DNA from 4 places in the Aureimonas sp. AU20 genome. Region 1 is predicted to be linked to each of the others. Evidence: predicted binding sites of a transcription regulator. Region 1 holds the regulator's gene; each other region holds the start of a gene.
What was found. The regulator PhoB, encoded in region 1, activates phosphate uptake and scavenging genes when phosphate is short. The targets are predictions, from matches to a motif close to TGTCATNNANCTGTCAT.
Positions count from the first base shown of each region.

Region 1 (2,197 bases):
AAGCCGGAATGCTTCAGGCGCTTTCCATCCATCGCGGTTTAGAGCCCGGCCTTCGCGCCGGGCTTTTCTTTGCGCCGGCCGCTCCCCCGGCCTTCCTGCCAGAAAGCGTCTCCCGCTCGCGCCTGTCCTGCGTTATGAGGCAGGCCATGCGAGCGGAAGACGCTTTCTGATCTGGGCGCCGGTCCGGCCGGCGCGCGAGGCCCCTTTCGAAAAGGCTATGACATGACCGATACCCCCGCCCTTCCCGACCGTCTGGCGATCGACCCGGACAGCCCGTTCCATGACGAGGCGCTGCTGGCGCGCGGCATCGGCATCCGCTTCAACGGTAACGAGAAGACCAATGTCGAGGAATATTGCGTCAGCGAAGGCTGGGTGCGCGTGGCCGCCGGCAAGGCCAAGGACCGCCAGGGCAAGCCGCTCTTGATGAAGCTGAAGGGCACGGTCGAGCCCTATCTGAAGGACGAGAGCGCCGAGGGCTGATCGCCCTCGTCCGCCAAACGAAAACGCCGCGAGCAGCCGTTTGGCTCTCGCGGCGTTTTCGTTTTGGAAGGACGGCTGAGCCTCAGCTCGCCTCGGCCCGTTGCTGCACGGGCCGCGCGGCGGCGGTGAAGTTCTCGTCCAGCGAATAGCCCGCCCCGCGCACGGTGCGGATCGGGTCGCGCTGGCGGCCCCGGTTGATGGCCTTGCGCAGACGCCCGACATGGACGTCCACGGTGCGCTCGTCGACATAGATGTCGCGACCCCAGACGCCGTCCAACAGTTGCTCGCGCGAGAAGACGCGGCCGGGCGACTGCATGAGGAACTCCAGGAGGCGGAACTCGGTGGGTCCGAGCTTGACCTCGCGGCCGGCGCGGCGCACGCGATGCGTCTCGCGGTCGAGGTCGAGATCGCCCGCCACGAGCTGGCTGGAGATGCGCTCGGGCTTCACCCGACGCAGCATGGCGCGCACGCGGGCCATGAGCTCGGGAGTCGAGAAGGGCTTCACGACATAGTCGTCCGCCCCGACCGAAAGGCCGCGCACCCGCTCGCTTTCCTCGCCGCGCGCCGTCAGCATGATGATCGGCAGGCGTTCGGTCTCGGGCCGCGTGCGCAGGCGCCGGCAAAGCTCGACGCCGGACAGGCCGGGCAGCATCCAGTCCAGCAGAAGAAGGTCGGGCACGCCCTCTTTCAGCCGCAGGTCGGCCTCGTCGCCACGCGCGATCACGTCGACGTCGTAACCCTCGGCCTCAAGATTGTAGCGAAGGAGGACGCCCAGCGCCTCCTCGTCCTCGACGACGGTGATCCGGGCGCCCATGCGACTTACCCGTTCAGGCCGGAAGAGGGCGAGGCGATCGAGGGCGTCGAGTCGCTCTTGGGCCGCTCGACCTCCATCTGTTTGCCGGTCTTGATGTAGTAGACCGTCTCGGCGATGTTGGTCGCGTGGTCGCCGATGCGCTCGATGTTCTTGGCCGAGAAGAGAAGATGCGTGCAGGCCGTGATGTTGCGCGGATCTTCCATCATGTAGGTCAGGAGTTCGCGGAAGAGCGAGGTGTAGAGCGCGTCGATCTCGGCGTCCTGGGCGCGGATTTCCAGTGCCCGCACGTCGTCGCGCGTGGCATAGACGTCGAGCACGTTCTTCAGCTGGCCCAGCGCCAGTTCCGACATGTGCTCGATGCCGCGCACCAGCTGCACCGGCTGCTTGTGGTCGGTCACCGCGATCACGCGCTTGGCGATGTTCTTGCCGAGATCGCCGATGCGCTCGAGATCGTTGGAGATGCGGATGGCGCCGACGATCTCGCGCAGGTCGTGCGCCATCGGCTGGCGCTTGCCGATCGTGAGGACCGCGCGTTCGTCCACTTCGCGCTGCAGCGTGTCGAGAAGGATGTCGTCGGCAACGACGGACTGCGCCAGACCCCAATCGGAGCGGATCAGGGCGGAGACCGCCTGCTCGACCATGCGCTCGGCCTGGCCGCCCATTTCGGAAATGCGACGAAGGATGAATTTCAGTTCGTCGTCGTAGGACGAGACGATGTGATGTTCCATGAAACGAACTCTCCCTGTTTCGCGGAGAACGACTCCCGGCCCGATAAGGCTGCGGGAGCCGGGAGCGAGGTCAGCCGAAGCGGCCGGTGATGTAGTCCTGCGTGCGCTTGTCGTCGGGGTTCTGGAACATCTTTTCCGTGGAACCGACCTCGACGATCTTGCCGAGGTGGAACAT
Region 1 covers NZ_CP006367.1:3,412,342-3,414,538, forward strand. Annotated here, with positions in the region: gene M673_RS15555 (DUF3297 family protein) at 223-480, shown strand; gene phoB (phosphate regulon transcriptional regulator PhoB) at 563-1,294, opposite strand; gene phoU (phosphate signaling complex protein PhoU) at 1,300-2,022, opposite strand; gene pstB (phosphate ABC transporter ATP-binding protein PstB) at 2,093-2,197, opposite strand, start outside.

Region 2 (2,197 bases), 1.8 Mb from region 1:
GGATAACACTTCACACCGAGGGAGTGAGATCATGCTGGATCGGCTGACGGGACTTCAGGTCTTCGCCAAGGTCGCGTCGCTCGGCAGCCTGTCGGGCGCGGCACGCGCGCTCGGGATGTCGCAAACCATGGCGACCAAGCACATGGCCGCCATGGAGGACCGACTGGGCCTCAAGCTCCTCCATCGCACGACGCGCAAGGTGACGCTCACCGAGCCCGGCCGGCATTATCTCGACACGGTCGAGCGGCTGCTCGGCGAGCTTGGCGAGGCGGAGGCGAGCCTTGCGGCCGAGCGGCTGGAGGTGACGGGCACGTTGCGCCTCGCCGCCCCCGTTTCTTTCGGCGTGCGGGAGATCGCGCCGATCCTTGCCGATTTCTCGCGCCTTCATCCCGCGCTCACCGTCGATCTCGGCCTCAACGACCGCGTGGTGGATCTGGTGGAGGAAGGCTGGGACGCCGCGATCCGCATCGGCCGCCTGCAAGCGCCAGCCTTGATCGCCCGTCGGCTGGCGCCCTGCCGCCTCCTCGTCGCGGCCGCGCCGTCCTACCTCACGGCCCGCGGCACGCCGCGCCGGGTCGCCGATCTCGGCCGTCACGAGTGCCTGGGCTATACGCTGTCTCCCGCGCTCGGCGCCCATCGCTGGCAGTTCGGGCGGGACGGATCGGTGGAGGTGGCCGTGTCCGGTTCCCTTCGCGCCAACAATGGCGACGCGCTGGTGGCCGCGGCGCTGGCCGGCCAGGGCATCGTCTACGAGCCGAGCTTTCTCCTGGGCGACGACATCCGGGCCGGCCGCCTCGTGCCGCTCGCGCTCGACCATCCGCCGCTGGAAATGCCGGGCGTCCATGCCGTCCACGCCATGGACCGCCGCCCGCCGGCCAAGGTGCGCGCGCTGATCGACTTTCTCGCCGCGCGCTTCGGCCCGAACCCGCCCTGGGACCGGGACTTGCCTTTCGACTGACGGCGGGCGGCCTTTTGCTAGAGCGAATGACATGCCGGACTCGCGCTCGGCGTCGAAGCCTGTGCGCTTGCCTTAGCGCGGTGGAGCTTGCCAGCTCTGCCTTCAGGCGCCGGGGCCGACGATCGCCGAGGCTTACGATCTCTGCGGTCGCAAACACGCTGCAAAGGTGATGGTCTTATCTCTCGCCCCCTTTTGAAGGCCACAGCGCCCGACATCGCGGCTCATGCCGCACATCAGATGCGCGAGGGCGACCCGAGAGCGTTCGCTTGCGTTTGGAAAATGTTCAGCGCCAGCGCTCCGCGCATTGATCCACCGGTCTGCCGGTCCGCGCCTCGTCGAAGCGGGCAAGGGTCTCTAGGGCGCACGCGGACCGAGCCTGTCATCCAACCGTCAGGGCACGGCCTTAGACTCCGTGGAACCTACACTTCCCACCATCCCGCCCGTGCCAATGCTGTTTCCCGAGTTGAGTTATGCCCGCCCGCACGATCCCCTCCTGCGGCGCGTGGTGATCCGGTCGATGGAGCGGGCGGCGGGGCGGGGCAAGCTTGCCCGGCTCTACGCGCTCTGGCGCGAAGGGGCGCGGCTTCGGCCCATGGCCCGCTTCCAGTCCATGCTCTCGGTGATGCGCATCCGGCTCGACATCGCCGGCGCGTGGCCGCCGGCCATCGCGCCCGGCGAGCCGCTGGTGATCGTCGCCAACCATCCGTTCGGCATCGGAGACGGCGTGGCGCTCCTGGCGCTGGCCGAGCAACTCGGCCGGCCCTTCCGCATCCTCGTCAGCAACGACCTGATGCGGATCGAGGAAATGGCGGTCTGCGGCCTGCCCGTCTCGTTCGAGGACACGCGCGAAGCACAGGCGCTCAATCTCCAGACACGGCGCGAGGCGATGCGGCTCCTGCGCGAGGGCGTCACCATCCTTGTCTTCCCCGCCGGGGGCGTCGCGACCGCCGCCAGGGTCTTCGGCCGCGCCGAGGACCTGCCCTGGAAGCAGTTCACCGCCCGGCTGGTGCGCATGGGCGGCGCGACGGTCCTGCCCGTCCATGTCCACGGGCAGAACGGGCCGCTGTTCCATCTGGTCAGTAAGTGGTCGCAGACCCTGCGCTACGGCCTGCTCATCGGCGCCTTCCGTCGCCTCTACGGGCGCACGATCCGGCTGACCGTCGGCGAGCCGATTCGCGCGCGGGATCAGGTCGAGGGACGCGCCCTTACCGACACGCTCCGCCGCTCCGTCTTTCGCCT
Region 2 covers NZ_CP006367.1:1,495,751-1,497,947, reverse strand. Annotated here, with positions in the region: gene M673_RS06575 (LysR family transcriptional regulator) at 32-958, shown strand; gene M673_RS06570 (1-acyl-sn-glycerol-3-phosphate acyltransferase) at 1,407-2,197, shown strand, end outside.
Region 2: a site for PhoB is predicted at 1,336-1,352, ahead of M673_RS06570 (1-acyl-sn-glycerol-3-phosphate acyltransferase). Genes of this name have one in related genera too.

Region 3 (2,197 bases), 1.1 Mb from region 1:
GGCAAAGACGAAGGACATGCGCCGGTCGAAGGCCCGTCTCGATTCGGGAGAGGCCGGCGGGAGCGAGGGCATGGCGGGCGCTTTCGGGGCTTGAACCGCCCCTCCCTACCAAACCGCTTCCGCGCGGGCAAACGGCCCTGGCGGACTATTCCGCCGCCTCGGGCAGGCGCTCGCGCCCTTTGAGGAAGCGCAGGCCGACGCGCGGGTCGGTCGCGGGATCGACCTTCTCGACCGCCGTCCAATGGACGAGTTCGAGCGTGCCGTCGTGACGCTCGACGATGGCCGAGCAGCTTTCCACCCAGTCGCCCGTGTTGACATAGAGCATGTCGCCCATGTCGCCGATCTTGGGGTGGTGGATATGGCCGCAGATCACGCCTTCGCAATCCTGCCGCTTGGCCTCGCCGGACAGGGCCTCCTCGAAAGCGCCGATGAAGTTGACGGCGCGCTTCACGCGGCCCTTGGCCCAGGAGGAGAAGGACCAGTATCCGAAGCCGAGGCGACGGCGGGTCCAGTTCAAGGCGACGTTGATGGCGATCGCCATGTCGTAGGCCCAGTCACCGAGATGGGCTATAAGCTTGGCATGGCGCACCACGACGTCGAACTCGTCGCCATGCATCACTAGGAGGCGCTTGCCGTTGGCGGTGACGTGGACGTCGTTCAGACGAACCTCGATGCCGCCGAAATGCGAACCGACGAAATCGCGCAGGAAATCGTCGTGATTGCCCGGCACATAGATAATTTCGGTGCCCTTGCGCGCCTTGCGCAGGAGCTTCTGGACGACGTCGTTGTGCGACTGGGGCCAGTGCCAGGAGCGTTTCAGGCGCCACCCGTCCACGATGTCGCCGACGAGATAGATCTTCTCGGCGTCGTGGCAGCGCAGGAAATCGATCAGGAGATCGGCCTGCGCGGCGCGCGAGCCGAGATGGATGTCGGACAGGAACAAGGTCCGCACATGCCGCGTGTTCGTCCACTGTTCCATGGGTGCCGTCCGTCGCTTCGACCGTATACGGCTTAATGTGCCTTAACCCTGTTGCAGCCGTATGACGCCGCGCGGCGTGCGCCTTGGCGATTGCTCTCCGCGCCGCATTTGTCCTACAGGCATTCCAAAGGACGAACGCTTGGGTCGAGCCCACCCGCCGGCCCGCCTCTCGCGCCGTTTCGGCGGCCCCGGGTCGACCGGAAACCCGCGAGCGTCCTGGTTTTGATCGCGTCGCCCGCCAGGTCCTCGCCCCGGCCGGAAACGCCCCTGAGGATTGGAGAGAGCATGAGCGCCGAAGAAACCAAGCGGCAGGCCGCCGCCGCGGACCTCAACGAACAGGCGCTCTTCTATCACCGCCATCCCAAGCCCGGTAAGCTCGCGATCCAGGCGACCAAGCCCCTCGGCAACCAGCGCGATTTGGCGCTCGCCTATTCCCCCGGCGTCGCCGCTCCCTGCCTTGCCATCGCCGAAGATCCCAATCTCGCCGCCGACTACACCAGCCGGGCCAATCTCGTCGCCGTCGTCTCCAACGGAACGGCGGTTCTGGGACTTGGCAATATCGGCCCCCTCGCCTCCAAGCCGGTGATGGAAGGCAAGGCCGTCCTGTTCAAGAAGTTCGCCGATATTGACGTTTTCGACATCGAGATCGACGCGCAGGAGATCGACCGGATCGTCGATGTCGTGGCCGCGCTGGAGCCGACCTTTGGCGGCATCAACCTCGAAGACATCAAGGCGCCGGAGTGTTTCGAGGTCGAGGAACGGCTGCGGGCCCGCATGGGCATCCCGGTCTTCCATGACGACCAGCACGGCACGGCCATCATCGTCTCGGCGGCGGTGCGCAACGCGCTGCTGCTCGGCGACAAGCGCATCGAGGACGTGAAAATCGTCACCTCGGGTGCGGGAGCGGCCGCCATCGCCTGCCTCAACCTCCTCGTCTCGCTCGGCGCGAAGGTCGAGAACATCTTCTGCACCGACAAGGACGGCGTGGTCTACAAGGGCCGCGAAGGCCGGATGGACCGCTGGATGGCGGTCTATGCGCAGGAGACCGAGGCCCGCTCGCTGGCCGACGTGATCGAGGGCGCCGACATCTTCCTCGGCCTTTCCGCCGCCGGCGTGTTGAAGCCCGAACTCCTCAAGAAGATGGCCGATCGCCCGCTGATCATGGCGCTCGCCAATCCGACGCCGGAGATCATGCCCGACCTCGCCCGCGAGGTGCGT
Region 3 covers NZ_CP006367.1:2,275,187-2,277,383, reverse strand. Annotated here, with positions in the region: gene M673_RS10050 (MFS transporter) at 1-72, opposite strand, end outside; gene M673_RS10045 (UDP-2,3-diacylglucosamine diphosphatase) at 146-979, opposite strand; gene M673_RS10040 (NADP-dependent malic enzyme) at 1,265-2,197, shown strand, end outside.
Region 3: a site for PhoB is predicted at 1,030-1,046, ahead of M673_RS10045 (UDP-2,3-diacylglucosamine diphosphatase). Genes of this name have one in related genera too.

Region 4 (2,197 bases), 1.0 Mb from region 1:
TCGAAGCGCCGCGCCGTCAGAAGGGCCAGGATGGCGCCGACGAAAAGAACCACGGCGCCAGCGGCGGTGAAGATGCTGAGCGTGACGTTCTCGCCCGCGATCGCCAGCCGGTCGCCATGAGGCATGAGCGAGACGCCGGCGATCGAGATGAAATGCGCGCCGCAGACCCCGAGTGTGACGAGAAGGCAGACCAGGGCGGGATGACGCATCGCGCGGGGCAGGCCGCGAGCCGTCGCAAGGCACAGGCCGCCCATGCCGTAGGCGAGCACCACCACGGGTCCCGCGATCGCCTGCGAGCAGCCTTCGATCGCGGACATGCCGGCATAGTGCATGGCGCCGATGCCCAAGCCCCCGAGCGCGCCGAGGAGAACCCGCGCGCGGAGCGACGAAAAGGAGACCGAAAGCGCCAGCGGCACGCCCACGGCGAGAACCGAAATGAGCGCCGACAGGGCCGTTTCCGACCCGTTGTAGCTGAGCAGCAGATCGGCGCGGTAGCCGAGCATGGCGATGAAATGCGTGGTCCAGACGCCGAGCCCGGCCACGGTCGCCACGGCCCATTGCCAGCGGCGGCGAACCGCACCTTCGCCCGCCTCGGCCGCATCCAGAAGCACCGCCAGAAGCCAACCCGCCACCACGCAGATGGCGGCGGCCGTCAGGACGAATCCGAGGGAATGCTGCGATGCGAGAAGGGTGAAGGCTGCCATACCGAAAGCCATAGGGGACCAACGGTATCCACAGCCTCAATCCGGATGGTGAAGAAGCGTTGAATCTCACCCTCGGGAGAGCCGGCCTTGTGGGCCGGGATGACAGGCGCGCCGCCGAAACCCCGATTTCACTGCGGGTTCGGGCTCCCGGACCATTGGCCGGCATGGCCAGCGACATCGCGCCGCTCCCCGGCCGGGCCGGCGCGCGACCATCCTGGCCGAACCGGCCCGCCGACGAGACGTGTCTTCAGCTTTCCGTGAGCTTCAACGCCTTATCGAAGACGCGCAGCACCTGCGACAGCTCGTGGCCGCGCTTCATGACGAGGCCGCCGGCGGCATGCACGCTGTAGGCGCCCTGGCGCCGCGCGAGCTTGGGGTCCTTCTCGATGCGGAAGAGCGGCATTTCCGAGGCGCGGCGGAAGATCGAGAACACGGCGCGATCGCGCAGCGTGTCGATCGCATAGTCCCGCCATTCCCCGGCCGCCACCATGCGCCCGTAGATGCGAAGGATCTCTCCCAGTTCGTGGCGGTCGAAGCTGACGATCGGCAGGCTGTTGGCGCTGCGCACCTCCGCCAGATTGATCAGCGAGGCGGAGCGTTCGGCTGCAGGTTCGGTCAATCGCTGTCCCTCCGAGGCGCGGCGCGGGGGAGGCGCGGCGCTTCATCATCCTGTCATGGAAATGGGACCGGGCGAAGGGCGTTGCAACGGGACCGCCATGCCGGGGCAAGGCTTGCGGCGCGCCGGGCGTGGCTTGTGCGCAGCCGCGTCCGAGGGCGATTCAGGCCCCGGGTCTAGGAAGCTGGCGCTATCTTCTTGTGAAAAGGGATGTTTTCCAATTGGAGAGTCGCTCGAAGAAACGTCAGAAGCGCAGCGCCGCCGCCGCTAGGATGCGGCCCGGCCGGTCGTCCTTATCCATGGCCTGGATCAACGCCACGCAGCCGCCCGCCTCGGCGTCGGGATCGGCCAGGAGTCCAAGCGGCATGTCCACCGACAGGCGCCCGTCCGGGCCGATCACCCCGACCGCGCGCCAGTCGCGCACGGCATGGGTGTTGAGAAGCTGGCGGCCCTGGTTCTCGCCGCGCGCGACCTGCGTGCTGGTGGTCTTGGCATAGGTCGCAAGGATCAGCGCCGGGGGGCGGGCGCCTTCCGGTTGCGGACCGGCGGCGACGCGAAGGCTCAGCGTGTCGCCGGACAGGCGCATCTCGATGGTGGGCTGGCCGTCGGCGCCGGGCAAGGGCGCGGCGCCGACGGCGCGCTCGATCGCCGCCTCGTCCGCGCCGCCGAGCGCGGCCTGTCCGTTGACGATGGCCTGGGGCGTCGAAAGCCCGCCCAGCCGCATCGCCTTGCTGTATCCCTTCTGCCGCTCGGCGTTGCGGCGCGAGCCGAGCGGGTCCTCCCAGCCGATATAGTCCCAATAGTCGACGTGATAGGCCAGCGCCACGTAGTCCGGCCGCGCGGCAAGGCGCGCCAGAACCGCGTCGGCCTTGGGGCA
Region 4 covers NZ_CP006367.1:669,056-671,252, forward strand. Annotated here, with positions in the region: gene M673_RS03015 (bifunctional diguanylate cyclase/phosphodiesterase) at 1-704, opposite strand, end outside; gene M673_RS03020 (DUF2794 domain-containing protein) at 952-1,290, opposite strand; gene M673_RS03025 (DUF1223 domain-containing protein) at 1,565-2,197, opposite strand, start outside.
Region 4: a site for PhoB is predicted at 1,364-1,380, ahead of M673_RS03020 (DUF2794 domain-containing protein). Genes of this name have one in related genera too.